DNA from 4 places in the Parazoarcus sp. PS-13 R2A genome. Region 1 is predicted to be linked to each of the others. Evidence: predicted binding sites of a transcription regulator. Region 1 holds the regulator's gene; each other region holds the start of a gene.
What was found. Region 1 encodes FNR, which switches genes on or off when oxygen is low (the NO sensors DNR and NnrR bind a similar motif). Its sites were predicted from a motif close to TTGANCTAGNTCAA; they were not measured.
Positions count from the first base shown of each region.

Region 2: the regulator FNR is predicted to act here: its motif matches at 1,618-1,631, upstream of feoB (ferrous iron transport protein B).
Region 3: the regulator FNR is predicted to act here: its motif matches at 2,946-2,959, upstream of AC22G6_RS17520 (amine dehydrogenase large subunit).
Region 4: the regulator FNR is predicted to act here: its motif matches at 3,957-3,970, upstream of AC22G6_RS11070 (hemerythrin domain-containing protein).

Region 1 is NZ_JBYEXN010000024.1:36,782-42,296, forward strand. It holds gene AC22G6_RS18510 (MerR family transcriptional regulator) at 1-155, shown strand, start outside; gene AC22G6_RS18515 (sulfite exporter TauE/SafE family protein) at 197-910, opposite strand; gene hemN (oxygen-independent coproporphyrinogen III oxidase) at 979-2,370, opposite strand; gene fnr (fumarate/nitrate reduction transcriptional regulator Fnr) at 2,493-3,233, shown strand; gene AC22G6_RS18530 (SirB2 family protein) at 3,251-3,640, opposite strand; gene AC22G6_RS18535 (Crp/Fnr family transcriptional regulator) at 3,762-4,448, shown strand; gene AC22G6_RS18540 (PHA/PHB synthase family protein) at 4,567-5,515, opposite strand, start outside.
Region 2 is NZ_JBYEXN010000001.1:300,429-305,943, reverse strand. It holds gene AC22G6_RS01440 (alpha-hydroxy acid oxidase) at 1-897, shown strand, start outside; gene AC22G6_RS01435 (Fe2+-dependent dioxygenase) at 891-1,571, shown strand; gene feoB (ferrous iron transport protein B) at 1,688-3,664, shown strand; gene AC22G6_RS01425 (ferrous iron transport protein A) at 3,676-3,921, shown strand; gene AC22G6_RS01420 (AzlD domain-containing protein) at 3,938-4,264, opposite strand; gene AC22G6_RS01415 (AzlC family ABC transporter permease) at 4,261-4,965, opposite strand; gene AC22G6_RS01410 (RNA-binding S4 domain-containing protein) at 5,148-5,515, shown strand, end outside.
Region 3 is NZ_JBYEXN010000021.1:66,696-72,210, forward strand. It holds gene AC22G6_RS17505 (FadR/GntR family transcriptional regulator) at 1-107, opposite strand, end outside; gene AC22G6_RS17510 (EAL domain-containing protein) at 440-1,276, shown strand; gene AC22G6_RS17515 (helix-turn-helix domain-containing protein) at 1,433-2,458, opposite strand; gene AC22G6_RS17520 (amine dehydrogenase large subunit) at 3,084-4,238, shown strand; gene AC22G6_RS17525 (MauE/DoxX family redox-associated membrane protein) at 4,238-4,789, shown strand; gene mauD (methylamine dehydrogenase accessory protein MauD) at 4,786-5,388, shown strand; gene AC22G6_RS17535 (methylamine dehydrogenase light chain) at 5,414-5,515, shown strand, end outside.
Region 4 is NZ_JBYEXN010000010.1:64,500-70,014, reverse strand. It holds gene AC22G6_RS11090 (peptidase U32 family protein) at 1-1,430, opposite strand, end outside; gene AC22G6_RS11085 (VanZ family protein) at 1,491-1,886, opposite strand; gene AC22G6_RS11080 (hypothetical protein) at 1,929-3,224, opposite strand; gene AC22G6_RS11075 (DUF2249 domain-containing protein) at 3,221-3,442, opposite strand; gene AC22G6_RS11070 (hemerythrin domain-containing protein) at 3,439-3,903, opposite strand; gene AC22G6_RS11065 (MFS transporter) at 4,059-5,279, shown strand; gene AC22G6_RS11060 (UDP-2,3-diacylglucosamine diphosphatase) at 5,301-5,515, opposite strand, start outside.

The sequences.
Region 1 (5,515 bases):
CGCGCGCACTGGCGCAGAGCAAGATCGAACTGCTGGATGCCCGCATCCGGCAGATGCAGGAGATGCGCAACGCGCTCACCGAACTGGTTGGGTGCTGTCAGCGCACTGATGCCCCCGCCCCCTGTCCGATTCTTCGCGCACTGTCGAGCGAGTAAGACCTCGCGTCAGCGCTGAACCATTGCTCCGAAGGCGGCGCTCAGACCGCGCACACCACTCCGCTCCACAGTTGGCCGCCCAGCGTCTGGGCGTGGAACAGGCCAAACACGCCGAAGCCGAGCACCAGCAAGCCCGAGGCGAAGCGGACCTTGCCATTGCGCGTGATGTCACGAAAACGCTTGAACAGCATGCCGGCCAGCATCAGGTTGGGCAATGTGCCAAGCCCGAAAGCCAGCATCAGGCCCCCACCGCGCAGCGCAGAGCCGGTTACCAGGGAAGTCGCCAGCACCGAATACACCAGTCCGCAAGGCAGGAAGCCCCACAGCAGGCCAAGCGGCAAAGCCTGCTTGACCGAGCGGGCCGGCAGGAAGCGACGGCTCAGCGGCTGAATGCGGCGCCACAGGCGGTGACCGAGCTGCTCCACCGGAACGAGCAGCTTGGTGAATCCGGTGAGATAGAGCCCGAGCGCCACCAGCATGAGGTTCGCGAGCACGTAAAGCGTGATCTGGACCGGCAGCACGCCATCGTAGAGCATGCCGACCGAGCCCAGCGCGCCAAGTCCGGCGCCAATGCAGGTGTAGGTGGTGATCCGGCCAAGGTTGTAGGCGAGATGAATCGGCCACTGCCGACTGCGACTCGACGGCGTCTGCACCTGTACCGTGAGCGCGCCGACAATGCCGCCGCACATCGATACACAGTGGGTGCCGCCAAGGAGGCCGATCAGGAAGACGGCGAGATAACCGGTTTCGGGCATGTTCAATCAGCTATGAAGCGTTTGATGCGGTGCGCGCATTCTACGCTGCACCGCGCCTCCCCGCCCGGTCAGATCACCCGGGAGTAACGGGCCCGCTCGCGATCCGAGCGCAGATAGCGATCGAAGAACATCGCAATTCCCCGCACCAGCAGACGGCCCGCGGGCAGCACGCTGATCCAGTCCTTGTCGATCTTCACCAGCCCGGCCTCTTCCATTTCCTTGAGGTCGGCGATTTCGTCTGCAAAGTACTCATGGAACTTGATGAGGTGTGCAATCTCGATCGACTCGATCGACAGCTCGAAATGGCACATCAGCGCCTGGATGATCGAGCGCCGGAGGAGATCGTCGGCGGTGAGCTCGATGCCGCGCAGCACCGGCAGCTCGTCGCGATCGAGCGCATCGTAGTACTCGTCGAGCGTCTTGACGTTCTGCGAGTAGACCGGACCGATCTTGCCGATCGCCGACACACCGAAGGCCAGCAGGTCGCACTCGGCCTGGGTCGAATAGCCCTGGAAATTGCGGTGCAGACGCCCCTGCCGCTGCGCCACGGTCAGCTCGTCATCCGGCTTCGCGAAATGGTCCATGCCGATATAGACGTAGCCGGCGTCGGTCAGGCGACGGATGGCAAGCTGCAGAATCTGCAGCTTGGAGTCCGCTGACGGCAGATCGATCGGAATGATCCTGCGCTGGGGCTTGAACAGTCCCGGCAGGTGCGCGTAGCTGTACAGCGAAATTCGATCGGGCGAGAGTTCGAGCACCTGCTCCAGCGTGCGGTTGAAGCTGATCACGTTCTGCTTGGGCAGACCATAGATCAGGTCCATGCTGATCGACTTGAAGCCGGTTGCCCGCGCCGCGTCGATGACGAGCTTGGTCTCTTCGACGCTTTGCACGCGGTTGGTCGCAATCTGCACATCCTCGGCGAAGTCCTGCACGCCGACGCTCATGCGATTGAAGCCGAGGTTGGCCAGCATCTCGACGGTGTCGAAATCCACCTTGCGCGGATCGACCTCGATCGAGTATTCGCCATTCGGCACCAGGTTGAAGTGCTTGCGGACCGCATCCATCAGCTGATGCATCTCCGCGTGCGAGAGGAAGGTCGGCGTTCCGCCCCCGAGATGTAACTGTGTGACCTGACGTGCGCCACCCAGGGCCGCCGCCTGCATTTCGATCTCTTTTTCCAGGTAATTCAGATATTTGGCAGACCTTCCATGATCCTTGGTGATGATCTTGTTGCAGGCGCAGTAGTAGCAGATCGTGTTACAAAAGGGGATGTGGAAGTATAATGACAGCGGTCGGCTCACACCGCCGACGGCACGTTTTCCCAGCCAGTCTGTCAGTGCTTGTGCATCGAACGCCTCCACAAACCTGTCTGCGGTGGGATACGACGTATAGCGAGGCCCGTTGATGTCGAATCGTCGAATCAACTGGGGATCAAAGATGAGGTCTGTCTGGCTGGTCATGGTCTGGCTGCGTCGATGTGTTACTTAACAATGGCAGAAAGCCGGCGTTTTGTGGTTGACTTGGATCAACGGCAACATTCTGACTACCCCCAATCCGGAATCGGAGCAAGTTTACAGTGCAAATGAAGGCGACGGTGCCGATCACCGCGGCGGGGCTCAAAACCGCATGTTCACAATGCAATCTGCTGGAGCTGTGCCTGCCGTTCGGCATGACTGACACCGAACTCAACCGCCTCGACGAACTCGTCGGCGGACGTCGGAAGATCAAGCGTCAGCAGCCGCTCTATCGAGCGGGCGAGCTCTTCGAAGCCATCTATGCGATCCGTGCCGGTTCCTTCAAGACCGACGTTCTGCTCGAAGATGGTCGCGAGCAGGTCACCGGATTTCAGATGACCGGCGAGATTATCGGTCTCGACGGCATCAGCACCGAGCTCCACTCGTGCAATGCGGTTGCGCTCGAAGACAGCGAAGTCTGCGTCATTCCCTACGCCAAGCTGGAAGAACTGTCGCGCGAGATCGAAGGCCTGCAGCACCAGTTCCACAAGGTCATGAGCCGTGAGATCGTGCGCGATCACGGCGTGATGATGCTGCTGGGCTCCATGCGCGCGGAAGAGCGTCTGGCGGCCTTCCTGCTCAACATGTCGCAGCGCTTCACCGCTCGTGGCTTCTCGGCCGCCGAGTTTCACCTGCGCATGACCCGCGAAGAGATCGGCTCCTATCTGGGCCTGAAGCTGGAAACGGTCTCGCGTGCCTTCTCCCGCTTTCAGGAAGACGGCCTCGTCGCGGTGCAGCAGAAACATATCCGCATTCTCGACAACGACGGTCTCAAGAAACTCATTCAGCACCAGCCCGGCGCGCGCTGAGCCCCGGACTGTCGCGCTCAGGCAAAGGCGGCGAACCAGCCGCCGACGTTCTTGCTGAGCGCGACCGACACGATCCAGCTGAACACGAGCAGCGCAGCAACGAACGCAGCCCCGCGCACGGTGCGCGTTCGGCCACGTTTCAGGGCAACGGCGCCCAGCAGGATGTAGACGATCAGGCCGATGACCTTGGCGGTCACCCACGGTGCCTGCAACGGGTACTGTTCGATCATCACCGCCAGCGTGATCGCACTGCCAAGCAACACGGTATCGACCACATGCGGCAGAACGCGCGTCAGACGATGTGTGAGCAGACGGCTATCAACAAGCATCCACACTCCCCTGAGCGCGAAGCCGGCAAGGCTCAGAATCACACAGGTGACGTGGATGTGCTTGATCGCCTGATACATCTTTCGTTCCTCCTCGGGGAAAATGCTGACCGGTGCGCCCTGGTCGGGCACCGAACAATGACAGAACAAACAGGATTCGGCCACGCAGGCTAGAATCGAAAGTGAAATGCAGGAGCACGGAATGAACCAGACCGCCTCAGACATCCTTACCCAGCTCCGTCAGATCTCCCTGTTCGGGGAGCTGTCGGAGAGTGAGCTGGAACGTGTTGCACGCTATACCCGCGAACGCCGACTGGGCAAGGGCGAACTGCTGTTCCAGCGCGGCGACGTTGCCCACGGTTTCTATTTCGTCACCGAAGGACAGCTCAAGCTCGGTTTCTCGTCAGCTCAGGGCAACGAGAAAGTGGTCGAAATCGTCGGCCCGCAGCAAAGCTTTGGCGAAGCGGTGATGTTCATGAACCGCCCCTACCCCGTTTTTGCCGAAGCGCTTACCGACATGTCGTTGCTTCATATCGGCCAGAACGTCGTATCCGACCTGATCGATCAGGATCCGCAGTTTGCACGCAAGCTGCTGGCAGGCATGGCGGTCCGCCTGCATAACATGGTGCGCGACGTAGAAACCTATTCCCTGCGCTCAAGCACACAGCGCGTAATCGGTTACCTCCTCCAGCAAACCGAAGAGGACGGCACCAAGGCTTGCGACATCTCCCTGCCCACGAGCAAGCAGGTCATCGCGTCACGCCTGAACCTGACGCCCGAGACCCTTTCGCGGATCTTCCACGACCTGGCAGACCATGGACTCATCACCGTTCACGGCAAGCGCATCACGCTTCACAATCCGCAGGCACTGTCGCGCTACAGCGGGTAGCACTTCACCCGCTCAAGTCCTTCCGTCCCCCCCGAAAAGCAACGGCCTCTTGAACGAGCAAGAGGCCGTTTTTCACGATACCCGGGTGCTGAAAGCCGAAGCCTTCACGCGTCAGCGCTCAGGACTCAAGCACATAGGTTCCTGGCGCCGGTGCGAGAGAAGGAAACTGCTCGCTTGCCGCCGGCCTCGCTTCGATCAGCTCTCCGGCGTGGGGTTTGACCCAGTCCATCCAGTCGGCCCACCAGCTGCCCGCCTGCTCTTCAGTGCGATTGCGCCACTGCTCGGCCGTATCCGAGCGATGCGCTTCACCGGCCCAGAACCTGCGCTTGGGCGGCGTGACGACCGGATTGACGATGCCGAGAATGTGGCCTGAGCTCGAGAGCACATAGCGCTTCGGACCGGTGACGTGGTTGACCACACGGAAAGTCTGCAGCCACGGCGCAATGTGATCGTCCTCTGCGGAAACGACGTAGAGCGGTTGCGTGATACGGCCGAGATCGAGCGGCTCACCCGCCACCTCGAGTGCGTCGGGATGAATCAGCTTGTTGTTCAGGTAAAGCTCGCGCAGGTACCACGAATGCATCGCGTACGGCATACGCGTGGTATCCATGTTCCAGTACAGCACGTCGAATGGCGGCGGCGTTTCGCCGTACAGCCAGCCTTGCACAACGTAATGCCAGATCAGGCCGTTCGAGCGCAGCAGGCGGAAAGCGGAAGCCATTTCCTTGCCGTCGAGATAGCCCTTGCTGGCCATGTTGTCGATGATGTAGCGGATGCTGGCTTCGTCGATGAAGACCTCGATGTCGCCCGGCTTGTGAAAATCGACAAGCGTGGTGAGCAGGGTCCAGTCCGCAACCGGCACCTCGTCCTCTGGGAAATGGCGGTTTGCCCATGCCATGTACATCGACAGTGCAGTGCCTCCGATGCAGTAGCCAACTGCATGCACCTTGTCCTGCCCGGTGAAGCTTCGCGCGCACTCGATGATGGCATGTACGCCTTCGGTGAGGTAATCGTCGAAACTGCAATCGCGCATGGACGCGCCGGGGTTTTTCCAGCTCGTGATGAAG
Region 2 (5,515 bases), on a different contig from region 1:
GGCCGCACGCTGCTGCATCCGGTCATGCTTGCGCCGATCGCATTTCACAGGCTTGCCCACCCCGAAGGCGAACTCGCGAGCGCAAGCGGCGCAGCCGCCATGGATGCCTGCATGGTGTGCTCCACCTTGTCCTCCGTCCGCCTGGAGAACGTCGCCGAACGGGCAGGCGCGGAGAAATGGTTCCAGCTGTATTTTCAGCCGCGACGGGAATACACACTCGATCTGGTCCGGCGCGCTGAAAGGGCTGGCTTCAGCGCCCTGGTCGTCACGCTGGACGCATCGATCCAGGCTCCGAGCATCCGCGCACGCCGCGCAGGCTTCGTCATGCCGCCCGCGATTCAGCCGGTCAATCTTGCCGCTTACCCGGCGCCCGCACAGGTTCGACTGGACCGGGATCAAAGCATCATCTTTCAGGGCATGATGAGCGAAGCCCCGACCTGGGACGATCTGGCCTGGCTGCTCGCGCACACTGCCCTGCCCGTTGTGGTCAAGGGTGTGCTCCACCCCGCGGACGCCGTTGAGCTCCGCCGCAAGGGAGTGGCTGCGCTGGTCGTCTCGAACCACGGCGGGCGCAGTCTCGATGGCGTGCCGGCCAGCCTCGTTGCCCTGCCGGAGATCCGCCGGGCGGTGGGTGAGGACTATCCCTTGTTGCTCGACAGCGGCATTCGCAGCGGCACCGACATCTTCAAGGCACTCGCACTTGGCGCCGACGCAGTGATGATCGGCCGTCTGCAGCTTCATGCGCTGGCCGTCGCCGGCGCGCTTGGCGTGGCTCACCTGATCAGGACGCTGCGCGAGGAGCTCGAAGTCTGCATGGCCCTTGCCGGCTGCGCGACCCTGAACGATATCGGCCCGGACATGATTCAAGAACAGAAAGGGGCGCACCACACATGCTGATTCCGATCGAAAACGTCCTGAGCAAGGACGAAGTACTGCACTTCAGGCAGCAACTCGCGGCTGCGGACTGGCAGGATGGGGTAAAGACCGCGGGCACGCTGGCTCGCGCTGCAAAGACCAATCTCCAGCTCGAAGACGGCTCGGCACTCGCCGTTGCGCTGGGCAACCACATCCTGCGCAAGCTGGGCAACCACCCTGCCTTCATCTCCGCTGCACTCCCCCACCGCATCTTTCCACCGAAGTTCAACTGCTACCGCAACGGCGGCGCCTACGGCCTGCACGTCGATAGCGCGCTGATGGCGGTCGGTGGCACGGGACTCACCGTGCGCTCGGACCTTTCCGCCACGCTGTTCCTGTCCGAGCCGGACGAGTACGACGGCGGCGAACTGCAGATCGACGGCCCCTTTGGCGTACAGGCGGTCAAACTCGGCGCCGGCGACATGGTGCTCTATCCGTCGAGCAGCCTGCACCAGGTCACGCCGGTCACCCGCGGCGAACGCATCGCATCCTTTTTCTGGATACAAAGCATGGTGCAGCAGCAGGAAGACCGGACCCTGCTATTCGATCTCGACCGCGCTATTCAGGGGCTGACGCCAGACAGCGCCACCCGTCCCGATCTGATCACGCTGACGCAGGTCTATCACAACCTGCTCCGGCGCTGGGCCGTGACCTGATGCGGCAGGGGTGATAGCCACACCAAGTGCATGGATACAACAGCAGTTGAGCCAAATCAAAGAACTCTTAATGCGATGCATTATCATTCCCATGAACTTACATCGCCGAGCTTCCAATGAACCAGGCCACGCTGACCGAACACGCAAGTCTTGCCGCTTCCGAGTCGGGCAACACAACCCTCGCCCTCGTCGGACACCCGAACGTCGGCAAGTCAGTGTTATTCCATCGCCTGACCGGCACTTACGTAAACGTATCCAACTACCCCGGCACGACGGTTGAAGTCGCCCGGGCGCCCGCCCGTTTCGACCGCGAGATGTCCTTGCTCGACACCCCAGGGGTGCTCGCCCTGCCCTCGCGCAGCGACGATGAGCGGGCCACGGTGCGCGCACTGCTGCATGAAGATCTGCGCCTGATCGTGCAGGTGGGCGACGCCAAGAACCTGCGGCGCACGCTGAACCTCACCGCCCTGCTCGCCGAACTCGGCGTGCCGATGGTGATGGCGCTGAACATGACGGACGAGGCCAGCGCGCGCGGCGTGACCGTGGATGCATCGGCACTCGCCGAGGCACTCGGCGTACCGGTGGTGGCAACGGTCGCAACTGGCGGCGAAGGCATCGCACCGCTGACCGACGCCCTCGCCCACGCACGCCAACCGGCGGCGATGCTGCGCTACGACCCGGAGATCGAGACCGTCATCGGTCAGGTCACCGCCATGATCGCTGCACGCGCCCCTCACCCGCGACTGACCGCCCGCGGCCTGGCCATCCTGCTGCTCGGACATGATGCAGAGGTGCAGGCCTGGCTCGCCACCCGTCCTGAGGGGCCTGCGCTGCTGGCAGAGGTCGCCACCCTTGCGCCGGCCACCGGCCGTGACTCCCTGCCGGCGCGGCTCGCGCGTGAGCGTGGACGTGCCGCCGAAGCCCTGTCGCGCACCGTGTCGCAACAGGCCGCAGGCAAGGACCGCAGCCTGTCGCTGCTGGTCGGACAAGTGGCGGTGCACCGGATCTGGGGCTGGCCGATGCTGCTGGCCGTGCTCTATGTGGTGTACCTGTTTGTCGGTGACTTTGGCGCCAGTACCCTGGTTGGCCTTCTCGAAGAGGACTTCTTCGGAGAGATCCTCAACCCTGCGGTGACCACCCTGGTGCAGACCCACATCACCGTTCCGTGGATCGCCGACCTGCTGGTGGGCGAGTACGGCTTGTGGACCATGGGCATGACCTACGCACTCGCGCTGATCCTGCCCATCGTGACCACCTTCTTCCTTGCCTTCGGACTGCTCGAGGATTCCGGCTACTTCACCCGCCTGTCGGTCATCGCCAACCGCATGTTCGCCGCCATCGGCCTCAATGGCCGCGCCGTGCTGCCGATGGTGCTGGGCCTGGGCTGCGTCACCATGGCCACACTGACCACCCGCATCCTGCACACGCCGCGCGAGCGCCTGATCACCATCTTCCTGATGGCGCTGGCAATTCCGTGCTCGGCACAGCTTGGCGTGGTGCTCGGCCTGCTTGGCGGCATCTCGTTTGGCGCCACCGTGATCTGGGCCGGCGCCATGGTGCTGGTGCTGCTCAGTGCTGGCTGGCTGGCCGGCAAGCTGGTGAAGGGGCGACGCGTCCCGCTCGTGACCGAACTCCCGCCCATGCGCATGCCGGTACTCGGCAATGTGCTGAAGAAGACCGGTGGCCGGCTCAAGTGGTACCTGATCGAAGTGATCCCGCTCTTTCTGCTCGGCACCCTGATCATGTTCGTGCTCGACCGCACCGGCGCCCTGCCGTGGATCATCGAAGCCGGCAAGCCGCTGGTCACCGGCTGGCTCGGACTGCCGCCGGAAGCCAGCGCGGCCTTCGTCATGGGCTTTCTGCGCCGCGACTTCGGCGCCACCGGCCTCTTCGCCCTGAGCCATCAGCTGGACATGATTCAGGCCGTCGTCGGCATGGTGACCATCACCCTGTTCGTGCCCTGCATCGCCAGCGTGATGATGATCGTCAAGGAACAGGGCGTTCGCACCACCGCACTGATGCTGGCGATGATCATGCCGACCGCCTTCTTTGTCGGCGGCGTCCTCAACCACGTCCTGCGCCTCTTCTTCTGAGCGAGATCGACATGAGCCCATCCCCCTCCGAGCGCATCCGCCTGACCGGCACCCCGATCGGCCGCAAGGTCCGCGTTGCGGACTTCGGCACCGAAATCGACCCGCTGCAGGTCGAACAGCTGCACGCCTACGGCATGTCGCCGCCACACATCATTCGCGTGACGCAGCAGCAGCCGATGACCGTCGTGTTATGCGACCACATGGAGCTCGCGCTCGAGCACGATGTCGCACGCCACGTCTGGGTCGAGGAGGCCTGAGCCCCCTCCGCTCCGGCTACCAGCCCAAGCCCTTGCGCATCAGGATCAGCAGCCCCATGCCAAAGATGAAGGGCAGCCAGGGGTTGCGCGAGCGCAAGGCAAAGAAGAGCACGACCAGGGCTGCGGCAAACTTCGGATTGAAGGGCTGCAGCGCGCCTTCGTCGAGGAGAATGTCCGGCGCCACCAGGGCGGACAGCGCTGCCGCCGGCGCGTAGCGCAATGCACGATGCAAGGCCCTGGGCAGGCGGGCCTTCTCCCCCAGCATGATGAAGCTGCCACGGGTCAGGATGGTGGTGCTGCCAATGGCGATGAAGGTCAGCCACAGCCAGATGCCTTCGCTCATGCGCCCGCCCTCCGCTGCTGCCAGTGCTCGGCGACGAAGCCCGATGCGATGCCGATCGCGATGCCGGCAAACAGCCCAAGTCGCAGCGGAAGCTCGCGCAGCAGCACGGCCGAAACGCCGCCAGCGAGCGCAGCCACCAGCATCGGCCGGGAACGGGCCATCGGGATCATCATCAGCATCAGCGCGATGGTCACCATGAACTCGAGCGACCAGTCGGTCGGGATCACTTCGGCGCCAAGCGTGCCCAGCAGCACAAAGGTCTGCCACAGGCACCAGGCCCATGCCGACGGCGCAATGAAATAGCCCCAGCGCCACTCGGGATCCTCACTCGCAAGCATCCTCTCCGAACCGACGGCGAATACACCATCAACCAGCAGATAGCTCGCACGCGCTCGCCGCGACCAGGCATGACCATGAAACGCGGGCGCGAGCGCGGCGCTGAAAATCACGAAGCGCAGATTGAGCACCATCGCGGTCAGAAAGATCAGCCACAGCGGCGCACCGGTGGCGATCAGGGGCAAGGTGCCGAGTTGCGCGGTACCGGCATACACAAGCATGTTCATGCCCATTGCCTCGAGCGGCGACAGGCCGATCGAGCGCATCGCAATGCCCGTCACGACGGCCCACGGTACGAGACCGAGCGACATCGGCAGAAAATCGCGCCAGCCTTCACGGGCACCAAGGCGGAAAGCGGTGTTCATGTACACATCCGGAGGAAAAAGCGCACTAGGTTAGCAGTGCCCGCCACAGCAGCCATAGACGCTTGTGCACGAATCGACCATCACACTTGCGTAATCGCGTTCGCATGAGCGCGGGTTTGCCCTGCTTCTGTGTGCGATACTTTGCTGAGATGATCTGACCCCTCTCCCAAGAACTTCCGAACATGGCAGGCCAACCCGTTTCCGACACCGACCGCACCCGCCTCGACAAGTGGCTGTGGGCCACCCGCTTCTTCAAGCACCGAAGTGCCGCAACCGAAGCGGTGGAAGGCGGCAAGGTGAAACTGAACGGAGCGTCGGCTAAACCGGCCCGGGCGGTGAAACCGGGCGACCGGATCGACATCACCCAGGCCGAAAGCACCGTGTCGGTGCTTGTACGCGGTATCGCCGAAAAGCGCGGCCCAGCCGAGCAGGCTCGTCTGTTGTACGAAGAGAGCGCGGAGAGCGTTGCGCGCCGTGAAACCGAGCGCGAGGCTCGCCGCCTCGCAGCGACACCCGGCGCAGGCCTGCATGGTCGCCCAACCAAACGCGA
Region 3 (5,515 bases), on a different contig from region 1:
TGTTCGGCGAGCTCGCGCTGCGAGGGCAGGGCGCTGCCGTTGGGGAACTCCCGGTCGATGATGCGGCGCTGAAGCGCCTGGGCTGCGAGGTTGGCAATGCTTGGCATCGGGGTCTCTGAGGGTGATGGCCTGACTGGTCAGACCAGTTAGGCCAGTCTTAGCAGGAGCCGTGCCAGGTCCCGAACACCCCGTTTCTGCGCTGATTCATGCGGCTGAGACCGTTGCGAGGCGTTTTCTTGACGTGCTTGCGCCCCGACTTGGGGACTGTGTGACGATGGATGAACCACCATGGGGCGCAATCGGGAGCAGTGGCGACAGACCGGACGCAGAGGCGAGGTCGATCACGACGTCTGTGTTGCGGCTGGTTCAGGGACAACTACACAAGCGTCATCATCCGATCCTGCTATTCTTGACGCTGACAAACCTATGGATGACAAGCATGAACAGTGGCCCTGCTCCTGGGTGCAATCGCTGCCGTGATATCGCAGCGCTCGACTTCTCATTCTCGATGGCATTTCAGCCGATCTACGACTTTGCCGCCGCAGATGTCTGGGGCTGGGAAGCGCTTGTTCGAGGCGTCAATGGGGAGGGGGCATTTTCGGTTCTGTCCAAGGTGACCGACGAAAATCGCTACGCCTTCGATCAGCAGTGCCGCATCCGCGCAATCGAGCTTGCCCACAGCCTCGGCATGCCCGGGCGTCTGAGCATCAACTTTCTGCCCAATGCGGTGTATGAGCCGAAGGCCTGCATCCGCGCGACGGTCGAGGCCGCTGCGCGGGTCGGTTTTCCGCTCGAGCGTCTGCAGTTCGAGATTACCGAGGTCGAGGAGGTGCGTGCTGATGGCCATCTGCGGCGCATCGTCGACGAGTACCGCGCGATGGGCATGGGCACGGCAGTGGATGACTTCGGTGCCGGCTACGCGGGCCTCAACCTGCTTATCCGCCTGCAGCCCGATGTGCTCAAGCTCGACATGGACCTGATCCGCAATATCGACAAGGATCGCGTGCGCCGGATCATCGTTGCCCACATGGCGTCACTTGCGCGCGAGCTGCCATGTACCCTGATCGCCGAGGGCGTGGAAACGCTCGAAGAGGCGCGCTGCCTGCTTGATCTCGGTATCACGCTGCACCAGGGCTATCTGTACGCACGTCCGGCTTTCGAAGCGATTCCAAGGCCGGATCCGGCCGTGCTGGCTGAACTTCTCGGTGCCTTTCCGGACGTAATCGGACTGCGCGCGCTGACCTCCGCAGGTCTTGGGACGGATATCGGCAAGTGATTCGCCCCTGCCGATTGCCGATTTGGGCTACTCGCTGAAGGTCTGTGCGGGTTTCGTGTGGCGGCCATTGCCAAGCGGTGTCGGTCATGCACGCGGCTGGTGCTCATGCTGCGTTGCGCGAATCCGGATGGTGCATAAGCACCCGTGATTTTTGCGTCAGCCGAGCCGGAGCGTCGTGTTTCGCAGCGTTTCCGACGGTAGTTCGCCAAACATCGCCTTGTAGTCCGAGGCGAAGTGGGACAGGTGCCAGAATCCCCATTTTGCAGCCACGTCTGCGACCGAGGTCGACTCCGCAGTAGCCGCCTTGAGCGCTCTGCGCACGCCATTCAGACGCAGCGCCCGCAGGAAACTGACCGGGTTGAGGTTGAGCACGTCCTGAAAGCTGTATTGCAGGGTGCGCCGGGAAACCCGCAGTTCGGCACACAGGTCGGCGATGGTGAAGGGTTCCTCGATGTGCGCCTGCATGTACTCGCGGGTGCGCTCAACAACGAGTTGCCGGCCGCGACATGAAGGGGTGGAGCGATTCTCGAGCGCAGGTTTGATGGTGGATAGCAGGCTCCCGTAGACGGCCTGTTCGAGTGCTTTGCGCATTGCCGCATGCTTGAGCATCTCGGGTGTGGCACGCAGGCTCGAAATAACGGTTCCGAGGAAATCCCGCAGTGCAGCGGCCTGCTCCGGCGAAGTTGGCAAAACCCGCTTGCCGTCGAGTTCCGCTTCGAGGTCGCGATGCTCGACCTGCAGCGCGTAGTTGTTCAGCGCCTTGGCATCGGCCGTTACCCCGAGAATCTCCTGCAATTTTGGCGTACGGAAATCCATCTCTTCGCCGCCCTTGAGCGTCACGAACGAATTGATTTCGAGTATTTCGCCGCAATACCAGCCATTGCCGTCGATCTCCACCGGCACGCCGAAGGTGCGTGATCCCTCCCAGCTCTGACCAATTTCATGCACGGACTGATTGGTCCGCTCGCGGAAAATCTGCAGGCTCTCGAAACAGTACTCTTCGAAATGCCCTGAAAAAGCCCCTGCAGTGAGCTGGTCGTACTGCTGTGTCCAGTTCCTGAGGCAGGACGCGTGATCGTCGGCATCGTGCGTTGTGCGGCGCTGCGCACTGACGGCTTCTGCACCAGTGGAGGCGGGGGGCATCACGAGTTCGGTACTCCGCACGGGAGAAATGATTGACATTTAAAGCACCATTCGTGCCATGCCATTGACAAGGCGTCGGCCAACCGTCTGCAGTGCTGACGGTTAAGGCGAAGGCTGGATGGCGGCGTGCGGTGAGGGCCTTGCCGCAATGCGGTCAAGGTGGGCAGGGCCCTGTTGCAAGGGCGCCAGCCGGTGTGACGTGAGCTGCGGGGGGACGGCTCGCCCACGATGAGCTCGCCGTCTGTGCAGACGGCGAGTGCAGGATGCTCCATGGTCAGTCTCTCTTCCTTGTGAATCAGGAATATTTATCGTTATATAAAGCAATGTGTTTTAAGACTAAACCGAATTTTCGCGCTTGAAAACCACTTTCTGTTCCTAGCCGACGTTATCCCGGAATGCGCCATGATGGTGCGCTGCGGTATCACTTTGGAGGCGTCGCGCCCTCATCATCAGTCGAATCGGGCCTTGCCGATTTCGGTTACCGGCCTGTTCCTGTCTCGTCCCAGAATCCACTCATCCCGTCATCTTGATCTGGATCAAATTTGACGGTGATGAGAAGCGGGTCCGCCTGGTTGCAGAGACCGGTCGGGCAATACGAGAAACGCCGGCGATCACCAGGGTCCGTTCGCGAGACCAGGTTTGCCGGGTTGCAAGGAGCTCAGTCGTGGTTCGATATCGCGCCCTGAAGACCTGCGCGGCCGCATTGCTGATTGCCCTGTCGGGTGCATCCGCAAACGCCGAGCTGGCCGTCGAAATTCCCTCGGTGGAGAAGCTTGCGCCACCCGATCCCTACCGCATTTTCCTGTCCGATATTGCGATCAGCCACATCGTCGATGGACGCCTGCATGTGCTCGACGGCAAGAACATGAAGTATCTCGGCGTGATCGCTGCCGGCTACGCCGGGCAGGCCGTGCTGTCGCCCGATCGCAGCGAGGTGTATGTCGCCACCACCTACTATTCGCGGCTGTCCTCGGGCGAGCGCACCGATACGGTGGACATCCACGATGCGCAGACGCTGGTGAAGACCGGCGAGATCGTGATTCCGCCCATTCATGCGCAATCCCTGCATTACAAGGGCACCATCCGCACCTCCGCCGATGGGCGCTGGCTGTATGTGCTCAATGCCACGCCGGCGATCTCCGTGACGGTGGTCGATCTCAAGGCGCGCAGCGTGGTGTCGCAGATCGATCTGCCCGGCTGCTGGATACTGCTGCCTGCCGAGTCGGTTTCCAACCGCTTCTCCACCATCTGTGGCGACGGCACCATGCTTACCGTAACGCTCGACGACAAGGGCCAGGCCGTCGATCAGCAGCGCAGCGCCAAGTTCTTCGACCCCGACGTCGACCCCATCTTCATCCACGGTGAGCAGGACGGCGACACCTACCGCTTCGTGTCCTACGGCGGTGATCTCTACACGGCACACCTTGGCGCTGCGGTCGCCACTTTCGACCCCAAGTGGTCGCTGCTCACGGCTGCCGAACGCAAGGCGGGCTGGCGCCCTGGCGGCTACCAGTTGCTGGCACAGCACAACGCCAGCGGGCGCATTTTTGTCGGCATGCATGACGGTGCCAAGGTGGGCAGTCACAAGTTCCCGGCCAAGGAGATCTGGGGTTTCGATCTGAAAACGCAGAAGCGTGTGACACGGGCGCCGGGCAGCAACGCGATCGCACTGGCGGTGAGCAAAGGCGACAAGCCCAGGCTCTTTGCCTATGACGGTGTCACCGGTGCAATGGCGGCCTACGATGCCAGCGCTGCGCTGAAGCTGGTCGGCCGCATGGAAGGCGTCGGCGTGACGCCGACCATGATGGAGCTGCACTGATGGACGCCCTTGCCATCGACCCGGTGCTGGCGCGTGCCTGTGGCGCCGCACTGGCGGTCATCCTGATCGTGGGGGCGTGGCAGAAGCTGCGCGACCTGGTGGTGTTCGAGGCTTCGGTCGAGCTGTACCGGCTGCTGCCCGAATCGCTCGTGCCGCTGTTCGCCCGTCTCTTTCCCGTGCTTGAAGCGATGGCCGGCGTCGCGCTGCTGTTCGATGCGTCACGTCCGCTGGGTCTTGTACTCGGCGTCCTCGTGCTCGGCAGCGCAACGGCCGGCGTTGCAATCAACGTTGCCCGCGGTCACACCGAGATCGACTGTGGTTGCGGCGGTGCCGAAGGCCACACGCGCCTGTCCTGGCTGCTCGTGGCGCGCAATGCGGTGCTTCTGGGCCTGCTTGTGGTCGGCGCGCAACTCGGCACCGATCGCGGCCTGGTGTGGATCGACTACCTCTCCGTTGCCGGCGGCACCCTGATGCTGCTCACTCTTTACGCGGCGGCCAACCAGCTGCTCGCAAACCAACCCCATCTCGCCCAAATGAGGAGCGGATCATGAATGAAGCCCTGATGATTTCGAACGTCCTGTTGTGGATTGCGGTGCTTGCCGCACTGGTCGGACTGTTTGCCCTGGCGCGGCAGATCGGCGTGCTCTACGAGCGTGTTGCGCCGATGGGCGCGCTGATGCTCGATACCGGCCCGCAGGTGGGTGAGGCCGCACCGGTGTTCGATCTCCCGCACCTCACCAATAGCCGCGATCGCATCTCGCTCGGCCTGCCCGGTGACAAGAGCACGCTGCTGTTCTTCCTGTCGCCGACCTGCCCGGTGTGCAAGAAGCTGCTGCCGATCCTGCGCTCGGCAAATCAGACCGAGCGCAGCTGGATGCGGGTGGTGCTGACCTCGGACGGCGAACAGCCGGAACACCTCGCCTTCTACGACAAGGCCGGGCTGCAGGACTTCCCCTATGCGCTCTCGCGCGAGCTTGGCATTGCCTATCGAGTGGCAAAGCTCCCGTATGCGGTGCTGATCAATGAGCAGGGCCGGATCGCCGCCAAGGGGCTGGTCAACTCCCGCGAGCAACTCGAAAGCCTTTTCACCGCCAAGGAAATGGGTGTGGCCTCGGTACAGGCCTACCTCGATCAGCCGGGCAAGGCCTGATTCCGAAGAGACAAGGAGAACGCAAATGAAATGGCTGGATGAATTCTTCGAACGCAAGACGCGCAAGGTTGCGCAAAGCGCCTCCCGGCGCAGCGCATTGATCGGCATCGGCAAGCTGCTTGTCGGT
Region 4 (5,515 bases), on a different contig from region 1:
GTGAAGATCGTGTTGCCAAGCTTGGCGATGTGGTCGCGGATCGTGCCCAGTGCGCGTTCGGCCTGCTGGGCAGCTTCGTGGGCTGCCTGAATGCTGGCCGTCGCGGTCACGCCGTCCTCGTCGGTCAAGGTCAGCGCATAGCCTTCGGCAGTTGCGAAAAAGCGTGCGTCCACCGTGATGCGGCGATCGGCGGATTTCTTTTCCAGCGCACGCTCGAAAGCCTGATCGTGGTTGCGGAACACCGAGGTGCCGGGCACCAGGTCGGCCGGCAGCGCGTCGGCAGTAAAGATGCGATCCACGCCTTCGCCTGCCGCGTCGTGCTCGGCACGGTTGATGCGCAGGCCGGTGAGGTCGCCCTTGGCGTCGTACCAGGTGAGGCCATCACCGTTGTGGATCGGCGCCACGCGCTCGATCTCGAAGAACTTGCCGGCCTTGGTGTCGATGCGGGTCACGCGGCCGATCGCCTCTCCGACGAACTTGGGCGACTCGAAGGCTTCGATGCCGTGCTGGCGCTTGTTGGTGAAGTAGTCGGTATAGCCGCGGTTGAAGGTCTTCTCCGCCTGCGGTGTGAACAGGAAGGTGCTGCGCCCGCTCGAGGCGCGCTGCCATGCGGGGCCGTCGGCATCGGGGTGTTCGATGATTTCGTCGAGCAGCTGACGGTAGTGCGCGGTGATGTTCTTGACGTAGGAGAGGTCCTTGTAGCGACCCTCGATCTTGAACGAGCTCACGCCGGCCGCAGCCAGGGTGCGCAGGTTGGCGCTCTGGTTGTTGTCCTTCATCGACAGCATGTGCTGATCGCGGGCGATGATGTTGCCGTCCTTGTCGGCCAGGTCGTAGGGCAGGCGACAGGCCTGCGAACACTCGCCGCGGTTGGCGCTGCGTCCGGTGTGGGCGTGGCTGATGTAGCACTGGCCGCTGAAGGCCACGCACAGTGCGCCATGGACGAAATACTCGAGCTGGCACTCGGTGGCGGCGGCGATCTTCTTCACCTCGTCCAGCGTGAGCTCACGTGCGAGCACGATCTGCGAAAAACCGACGTCCTGCAGGAAGCGGGCCTTGGCTGCGTCGCGGATGTCGGTCTGGGTGCTGGCGTGGAGCTGGATCGGGGGCAGGTCGAGTTCGAGCAGGCCCATGTCCTGGACGATCAGCGCGTCGGCACCGGCGTCGTAGAGTTGCCAGATGAGCTTGCGTGCATCCTCGAGCTCATCGTCACGCAGGATGGTGTTGAGCGCCACGAACACCTGCGCATGAAAACGGTGGGCATGGGCGGCCAGGCGGGCAATGTCGGCGACCGTGTTTTCCGCTGAGGCACGTGCGCCGAACGACGGACCGCCGATATAGACGGCGTCTGCCCCGTGGGTGATGGCTTCGATGCCGAAGTCGGCATTCTTGGCCGGGGACAGGAGTTCGAGTTGGTGACGGGCGTTCATCAGCGGCGCGACTTCAAGGTCTTGATCGGAAAGGCGGTAATGATACCGGTTCGCGAATCCTCAGGCTTGGTTTCGTGCACCGGCAGTGCTCGACGCCTGCGCCGGGGGCGCGCCAAAGCGGGCCGCAAGCAGGCGGGCCGGGATGGCGGCGAGCAAGAGCCCGATGGCGTCGGCAACCCAGTCCCACAGGTCACCGAAGCGGTAGTCGGTGAAGGACTGCGCCACCTCCATCGCCGCACCGTAGGCGAGCAGACCGAGCACCACCTGCAGCATGCGATCCGGCCAGGCAAGGCTGCCCAGCACCATCAGCACGGCGAACAGCACCGCGTGTTCGATCTTGTCCTGCCAGCTGACGATCTGGACCACATCGGGTGCCGGTTGCAGGGCGAGCCAGAACACGGCCACAAGGGCGAAGACGAAGAGGCCGCGACTGAGGGCGGGCGGGATTCGGAGCATGAGCGGGACGGGTGCCTGAGGTCGGAACAGGCGCCGATCTTATCAGGCTGGTGTGACGGCGCGCTGTGGCGTGGGGGCGTTTGCCCGCCACATCCTGACGACATGGAGGAGGTTGAGCATGAGCCAGCCGAACTCGACAATCAGCGCGAGTCCCGCAAGCGGCCCCAGCGCTGGCGCCAGTGCAGCGGCAAGCAGCGCTGCAAGCGCAAGCACGTGCATCCTGAGCTGTGCTTTGGCGCGCGCATCCGGGAGCATCTTCTTGACGTTGGGTGCCTTGACCTTGGCCTGGGTGAGATGCAGCCACGCCAGAAAGGGCACGATCTTGTACAGCATGGCGCTGGTGGCGCCGCCCAGGCCACCGTGCAGGATCAGGATGCCGGCCAGCACTGGCCAGCGCTCAGCATCGGAGAACTGGGGAAAAATCAGGAGGGCGGCGCCGGCAATCAGGGCTACCATCGCCAGGCGGAAGGCGCGAAAGGAGGCGTCGGGCGTGCTGCGTCGCGTACGCGCCTGCTGGCGCAAGGTGATGCCGGCAAAGCAGATCACGGCGGCGATCAGGGTGAGCGCGAGCATGATCGCAGTCTGGTCGAAGCCGGTGACACTGAGCACGGACCATGCGCACAGCAGGCCGAGAATGGCGGGCGCCCAGTAACGGGTAAGCGCGACCGGATAGGCGGGCGTGATCTGGAACATCGGGACCACCACCCAGCTCACCGCCGCGAGGAGAATGCCGGCCCAGCCAAGCAGCGCCCAGCCCGCGTGCAGATTGACCTGAGTCGTGAAGGGCAGGGGAAGCCCAGCGCCGCCGCTGAGCCCGAGTGCGATCGAGAGGCCCAGCACGACGGACAGTGCAAGGCCGGTGAGCGAAAGGCGCAGATCACGCGGCGTGTGGCTTGCCATGGACGACTTTGGCGCACGAATGATGGCAACGGTGGCGCAGCCGAGAAAGCCGAAAATGCTCAGCCCGAGCAGTGCCGCGGCGCCGATCAGCACGACCGGCAGGCCGAAGCCGAGTCCGGCCGCAAGTCCGGCCGCACCCAGACTGAGCCCGACGTGGGTCAGTCTGGCGGTGAGCAGCGGTGCGGGCAGCGCCGCCCCGGCGACCACGGGCATGATCTGGATCAGCGCGCCAAGCATGATCTGCAGCAGGAAGCCAACTGCAAACAGGTGAACCACGGCCAGGGTGCCCGGCGTCCAGCGCGATGCAAGCAGGCCGCTGTCGCCGATCAGCACCAACCCGGCGACGATGCCGAACAACGGTGCGGTGAGAAAGAAGCGCAGCGGTGCCGAAAACGGCGGCGTTGCCTCATAGCCCAGGCCGGGGTTGGCGCCGCTCATGGACGCTCGATCAGGACCTCGACCACTGCGTCGTCACGAACCGTCGGGGTATAGCGGTAGCCGTCGCGATCGAGGATACGGAACAGTGGATGGGGCATGCGGTCGAGCAGCAGCGTGACTGCCTGACCGGGGGCGAGGTCGGCCACGGCCTCCATCGCCATCTCGAAGGGCACGGGCGGTTCCATGCCGCGGGCGTCGACGATCGTCGGTGTGTTCATGCCATGGCTCCGGGGGCTGTGCGGGCATGCAGGGCCGTATCGAGCGCGCCTGCCAGTTCGCCACTGCGGTCGGCAAGGCGGGCATCGCACATCGGGTACAGCATGTTTTCTTCCTTCATGTTGTGCTGCTGAATCATGATCATCAGGGTTTCGGCTTCGCCCGCAAAATCGTCGCCGTCGCGGGCGCCAATTGCGGCCAGCATGCTGTCAAGAAAGGTTCGCATCTCGGCATGTTCGGCCCGCATCACTGCGGTGGGGCCGCCGCGCATGCCGGTCGCGGCTTCGAATGCGGGGAAGAGGTGTTCTTCCTCCGCCAGGAAATGTGCGTTCAGCGCCGCGGCGAATGTCGACATGGCAGCTGCGGCGGCAGGCCAGTCGCCCTTGGCGACGAGGGTTTCTACCCGGGCAAAAACGTGGTCGCAGGCACGGTGGTCATCGGTCATCAGGCTGGAAAGTGACATTGGCAGAACTCCTCTGGAATGTCTCGATTCTCCGCATCGATCCCTTCACAGCCTTGACGCGGGTCAATATCGTGAACATGCCGCTGCATTCCGCGGGTGCCCCTTAATGGTGCAAAACGGGCAGAATGCCGCCTTTGCCGAACGGATTCCCCGAAATGAGTCCTGCCCAAGCCCCAGGCGCCTTGGGGCGGATTTTCCTGCCCTTTGCGCTGGGCTATTACCTGTCCTATCTGCTGCGTACGGTCAATGCAGTGATTTCGCCCACGCTGACGGGCGAGCTCGGCCTTTCCGCCGCTGATCTCGGGCTGCTGACCAGCACCTATTTTCTGGCCTTCGGTCTGGCACAGATTCCGGTGGGTATTGCGCTCGACCGCTTCGGTCCGCGCCGGGTCGAAGGCTGTCTGATGCTGCTGACCGCGCTGGGCAGTGCCGCCTTTGCGATGGGCGATTCGCTTACCGGCCTTGGTAGCGCGCGCGCGCTGGTCGGGGTTGGTGTGTCGGCCTGCTTGATGGGGGCGCTGAAAGGCTTCGCAATGTGGTATCCGGCCGAACGGCAGAGCTCGATGACCGGCTTCATCATGGCCGCGGGCGCGCTGGGCGCGCTCACTGCAAGCGCACCGGTCGAGGCCTTGCTGCCGTTTATGGGGTGGCGCGGTGTGTTCTGGACCATCGCCGCGCTTGCGCTGATGATCTCGCTGTGGATTTTCCTGTCCTTGCCCGACGAGGCCATCCACGGGGACAACGAGCGTCTGCTCGATGCCTTGCGCGCGGCGGTGCGGATCTTTCCTGCCCCTGCATTCCTGAAATTCGCGGCGTCGTCGATGTTCTTTACCGGCGGCTTCATGGCCATGCAGAGCCTTTGGGCCGTGCCCTGGCTGATGAGCGTAAACGGGCTGTCGCTGGCCCAGGCCGCAGGCTATCTGGTGGCGCTCAATGTCGGCATGCTGGCGGGGCAACTGTCCATCGGCCTTCTCGGGGTGCGCCTTGCAACGCGCGGCGTGCGCCCGCTCAACCTGATCCAGTTCGGCTATGCGGGCATGCTGAGCGTGCAGCTCTGCATCCTGTTTGATCTGGGGCCGCTGGTGGTGCTGTGGTTTCTGCTCGGTGCGCTGTCGTCGGTCAATTCACAGACCTACCTCGCAACCGCCTCGAATTTTCCCCGTCAGGTGTTCGCGCGCGTATCGACGGCAATCAACCTGATGGCGTTTGCCGGTGCCTTCGCCGTGCAGTGGGGCCTGGGTTTGGCGCTGGATGCCTTGCAGCTGACAGGGCATACGCTGTCTGCATCCCTGAGCCTCGCATTTGGCGGCCTGATCGCAGTTCAGGTGCTCGCCTATTTGCCGCTGTTGCCGTGGCGTCGGGCGCAACCGGGCTGAGCGCCCGGCGTGCGGCCGGGTTCAGGCGCTGACTGCGGCCTCCTGTTCCCGCTCCGGCGCCTGCTCCGGTGTCTGTGCGGCGGCGGGGGGCGCTGGCAGCGCCTTCTGTGCTGTGGTCTGAGCGCCCCAGTGGATCAGCTCAAGCCGGCCGTCGAGATGCTCGACGATGGCCGTGCAGCTGTCGACCCAGTCGCCGCAATTCACATAGGTCAGCCCATCGACCTCACGCATGCTCG